One region of the Streptomyces sp. NPDC057099 genome, then DNA from elsewhere that is predicted to be linked to it. Evidence: riboswitches for the same ligand, from Rfam matches in the RefSeq annotation. Region 1 holds a riboswitch; the other holds the start of a gene.

What was found. Region 1 has a riboswitch for S-adenosylmethionine ahead of ACFT4A_RS25950 (aminotransferase class V-fold PLP-dependent enzyme). Riboswitches for the same ligand answer to the same signal wherever they lie in the genome.
Region 2: linked by a shared signal. The riboswitch ahead of thrC (threonine synthase) and the one ahead of ACFT4A_RS25950 (aminotransferase class V-fold PLP-dependent enzyme) in region 1 are both predicted to bind S-adenosylmethionine.

What each region holds. Positions count from the first base shown of each region.
Region 1 is NZ_JBHUTX010000024.1:8,308-10,692, reverse strand. It holds gene ACFT4A_RS25955 (glycerate kinase) at 1-69, shown strand, start outside; gene ACFT4A_RS25950 (aminotransferase class V-fold PLP-dependent enzyme) at 24-1,391, opposite strand; SAM riboswitch class IV at 1,526-1,642, opposite strand; gene trpD (anthranilate phosphoribosyltransferase) at 1,717-2,385, opposite strand, start outside.
Region 2 is NZ_JBHUTX010000007.1:7,219-9,603, reverse strand. It holds gene thrC (threonine synthase) at 1-773, opposite strand, end outside; SAM riboswitch class I at 792-948, opposite strand; gene ACFT4A_RS12155 (glucosyl-3-phosphoglycerate synthase) at 1,104-2,048, shown strand; gene ACFT4A_RS12150 (trehalose-6-phosphate synthase) at 2,134-2,385, shown strand, end outside.

The DNA of each region.
Region 1 (2,385 bases):
CTGCTGGGCGCCCGGCTACCGGCTCAGGCGGAGGTGTCCGGGACGCAACGGCCGTCCTCCGTGCGGTAGTTCCACCGCGCGCCGTCCTGGACCAGCTCCTTGACGGCGCTGACGAACCGCTCGACGTGCTCGTCGGGCGTGCCCGCGCCGAAGCTCACCCGGATGGCGTTGAGGGACTTCTCGCCGGGAGCCGCCTCCGGTGCGCCGCACTCGCCCTGGGTCTGCGGGTCGCTGCCCAGCAGGGTCCGCAGGAGGGGGTGGGCGCAGAACAGCCCGTCCCGCACCCCGATGCCGTACTCGGCGGAGAGGGCGGCGGCGAAGTGGGAGCTGTTCCAGCCCTCGACGACGAAGGAGATGACGCCGACGCGCGGGGCGTCGTCGCCGAAGAGGGAGAGGACCCGGACCTCCGGCACCTCGGCGAGGCCCGTACGCACCTTCTCGATCAGGTACTGCTCGCGCGCGACCAGGTTGTCGAACCCGGCCTCGGTGAGCGCCGCGCAGGCGGAGGCGATGGAGTAGGCACCGATGACGTTCGGGGAGCCGGCCTCGTGACGGGCGGCGCTCTCGTGCCACTCCACGTCGACGCCGCCGTCCGTACGCCGCGCCACCTTGCGCGAGGCACCGCCGCCCGCGAGGTACGGGTCCGCCTCGCGCAGCCAGTCGGACCGGCCGGCCAGGACGCCGGAGCCGAAGGGCGCGTACAGCTTGTGCCCGGAGAAGGCGACCCAGTCGACGTCGAGGTCCGCGACGGACACCGGGTGGTGCGGGGCCAGCTGCGCGGCGTCCAGCACGATCCGGGCACCGTGGGCGTGCGCGGCCGCCGCGAGTTCCCGTACGGGCCACAGCTCGCCGGTGACGTTCGAGGCGCCGGTGACGCAGACGAGGGCCGGTCCGTAGGGCTCGCGGTCGGCGAGGGCGCGCTCCAGGGTCTCGACGGCCTGGCTCGGGCTGCTCGGGGCGTCCAGGTAGGTGACGCGCGCGTTCCGCCACGGCAGCAGGGAGGCGTGGTGCTCGGTCTCGAAGACGAACACCTGGCAGTCGGCCGGGAGCGCGGCGGCGAGGAGGTTCAGGGAGTCGGTGGTGGACCGGGTGAACACCACCTGGTCGCCGTCCCGGCAGCCGAGGAACTCCGCGACGGTCCGCCGGGCGTTCTCGAAGAGGTCGGTCGACAGCTGGGACAGGTACCCGGCACCGCGGTGGACGCTGCCGTAGTACGGCGCGTAGGCGGCGACGTCGTCCCAGACGCGCTGGAGCGCCGGGGCGCTGGCGGCGTAGTCGAGCGCGGCGTAGGTGACCTCGCCGCCGGTCACGAGCGGCACGGTGACATCCCGGCCGAGAACGGGCAGCGAGGCACAAACGGACTGGTCGGCGGCAGCGGTGGAGACAGACATGGCGGAACTCCCGTGAAGGCAGGCTGAATCCGCCCGCGAGCGCGTACGGCTCAAGCGGGGGGTGAAGGAAGAAGGGGGTGCGGAGGCGGGGCTCTGCGGCCCTATCGCATTCGCTGGTTCACGAGAAACTCCTCGTCACGCGCTTGCCACAGACCTCGCTGCCTACGGCCTGGTCTTCACCCGGGGCACCCCGCCACGGACGGAGGGTTGCCGGACAGTCGGCCGGGGCCTCATGACTGTCACTCATGACCTGATCAGGAAAGTACGCGAAAAGATCGGCGTCCCGCAACCCGAGTCCGGATCGCGGGACGCCGTACGCATTCCGCTAGGCGTTGCTCGCGGCCACCCAGCGCTCCAGGGTCCGCTTCGCGGCCCCCGAGTCGATCGACTCCGCGGCCTTCGCCATCCCGGCACGGACCTGGTCGGCCAGGGGCGCCGCCGTGGGCTCCAGAGCCACCAGCGCGGCCGCCGAGTTCAGCAGGACCGCGTCGCGGACCGGCCCGGTCTCGCCCTCCAGCAGGCGGCGGGCGACCTCGGCGTTGTAGGAGGCGTCCGCGCCGCGCAGGGCCTCCACGGGGACCAGTTCGAGGCCCACGTCACGCGGGTCGAAGGGCTCCTCGGTGACCGTGCCGTCCCGGACGATCCACACCCGGGAGGTGGCCGTGGTGGTCAGTTCGTCCAGGCCGTCGTCGCCCCGGAAGACCAGGGACGAGTTGCCGCGCTCGGCGAAGACGCCCGCGACGATCGGCGCCATGCGCGGGTCCGCCACACCGACGGCCTGGGAGCGCACCCGGGCCGGGTTGGTCAGCGGGCCGAGCGCGTTGAACACCGTACGGATGCCCAGCTGGCCGCGGGCCGCGCCCGCGTGGCGCAGGGCCGGGTGGAACTTCACCGCGAAGCAGAAGGTGATCCCTGCCTCGTCGGCGACCTCCGCGACGCGGTGCAGCGGCAGCTCCAGATTGACCCCGAGCTTCTCCAGCACGTCGGAGGCCCC
Region 2 (2,385 bases), on a different contig from region 1:
GCGATCGGCACGACCAGCTGGTCCGGCAGCTGCCAGCCGAGCTGCTCGCAGATCTCGTACGCCAGCGTCTTGGAGCCCTCGGCGTAGTACGGCCGCAGGTTGACGTTGACGAAGCCCCAGCCCTCGCCGGCCGGGTCGCCGATCAGCTCGGAGCAGAAACGGTTCACGTCGTCGTAGTTGCCCTCGATGCCGACGAGCTCGCCGCCGTAGATCGCGGCCATGACGACCTTGCCCTGCTCCAGGTCGTGCGGGATGAACACGCAGGAGCGGAAGCCGGCGCGGGCGGCGGCGGCACCCACCGCACCGGCGAGGTTGCCGGTGGAGGAGCAGGACAGGGTGGTGAAGCCGAAGGCGCGGGCGGCCTCCAGGGCCTGGGCGACGACGCGGTCCTTGAAGGAGTGCGTCGGGTTGCCGGAGTCGTCCTTGACGAAGAGCTTGCCGGCGTCGACGCCGAGCTCACGGGCCAGGTTGTCGGCCTTGACGAGCTTGGTCCAGCCGGGGTTGATGTTCGGCTTGTCCGCCACGTCGGCCGGGACCGGCAGCAGCGGGGCGTAGCGCCAGATGTTCGCGGGGCCCGCTTCGATGCGCTTGCGGAGCTCTTCGGTGTCGTAGGCCGAGAAGTCGTAGGCGATCTCCAGCGGGCCGAAACACTCCTGGCACGCGAAGACCGGGCCGAGGGGGACGCGGTGACCGCACTCGCGGCAGCTCAGGGCGGCGGCGGGGCCGAGGTCTACGGTGGATTCGGTGGTGCTTGCAACAGTCTGCGCAGCCATGTGAGGCGAGGCCCTTTCTCCTCATCTTCCTCACGACGCATCTCGCCGTGAGACGGATTTGGCACCTTCCCGAGCCGGGAGCCTCGCGCGTGGGGTCGACAGTGACCTACGAGTACCGACTGGAGGGTTGCCGGGGCTTCAACGGGCCGTGTCCCTCTGCCCCTCTGGATGAGCTGTATTCGGTTGTCGACGTGGGTTGACCCCGGACATGCGATGGTCACCCGCGTTGTTCAAGACTGTAACCGACGACCAGGACAGTTGAGATAGTCGTCCGAACCGCGAGATGGCTCACAGTCCGTCCCGCCGAGAGTACGCAGAGGAGCCGCCAAGGTGCTGGAAGAAGTCGAGCGCTGGCTGAGCACCCGTTCCTGGTCCGCGACCGATCGCCCCCTCCACCAGATACTCGCCGCCAAGCAGCGCACGGGGCAGACGGTCAGTGTCGTGCTGCCCGCGCTCAACGAGGAGGAGACGGTCGGCGACATCGCCGCGGTCATCCGCCACGACCTGATGCGGCAGGTGCCGCTCGTCGACGAGCTGGTCGTCGTCGACTCCGGCTCGACCGACCGTACGTCGGAGGTGGCCGCGGCCGCGGGCGCGACGGTGGTGCACCGGGACGCGATACTCCCGCGGCTGCCCGCGGTGCCCGGCAAGGGCGAGGTGCTGTGGCGCTCGCTGCTCGCCACCCGCGGGGACATCGTCTGCTTCGTCGACGCGGACCTCAGGGACTTCTCGTCCGACTTCGTCTCCGGGATCGTGGGCCCGCTGCTCACCGATCCGGGCGTGGAGCTGGTGAAGGCCATGTACGACCGTCCGCTGGGCGGCGCCGCCGGACAGGGCGGCCGGGTCACCGAGCTGATGGCCAGGCCTCTGCTCAACATGCACTGGCCGCAGCTGGCCGGCTTCGTGCAGCCGCTCGGCGGCGAGTACGCGGCCCGCCGCTCGCTGCTGGAGCAGCTGCCGTTCCCCGTCGGGTACGGCGTCGAGCTGGGCATGCTGGTCGACGCCCTGCACCTGGCGGGCCTGGACGCCCTCGCCCAGGTCGACGTCGGGGTGCGCAAGCACCGGCACCAGGACGGGCAGGCGCTGGGCCGGATGGCCGCCGCGATCTACCGCACGGCCCAGCTGCGGCTGGCCCGCGGGCATCTGATCCGGCCGTCCCTGACGCAGTTCGAGCGGGGCGGGGACGGCTTCGAGCCGCGGACGTACTCCGTGGACACCGAGGAGCGTCCGCCGATGGTGGAGATCGCCGAGTACCAGGCACGGAAGGCCGCCTGACCGGGGCTGTTTTTCGGCCGGGCGGGCCTGGGGGCTTCCAGGTCCGTACGTTTGAGCGTTTCCGGGCCGGGCTAGGTTGAGGGCTATGGCTTCTACGTACGGTGCTGCGCGGGTGCTGGTGGCCTCCAACCGCGGCCCGGTCTCCTACACGGTGGGTGAGGACGGTTCGCTGAACGCCAAACGCGGCGGCGGCGGACTGGTCTCGGGGCTCTCCGCGATCGGCTCGGACGCCGACGCGCTGTGGGTCTGCTCCGCGCTGTCCGACGGCGACCGTGAGGCCGTCCGGCAGGGTGTCGGCGAGGACGGCGTACGGATGCTGGACATCCCGGCCGACGTG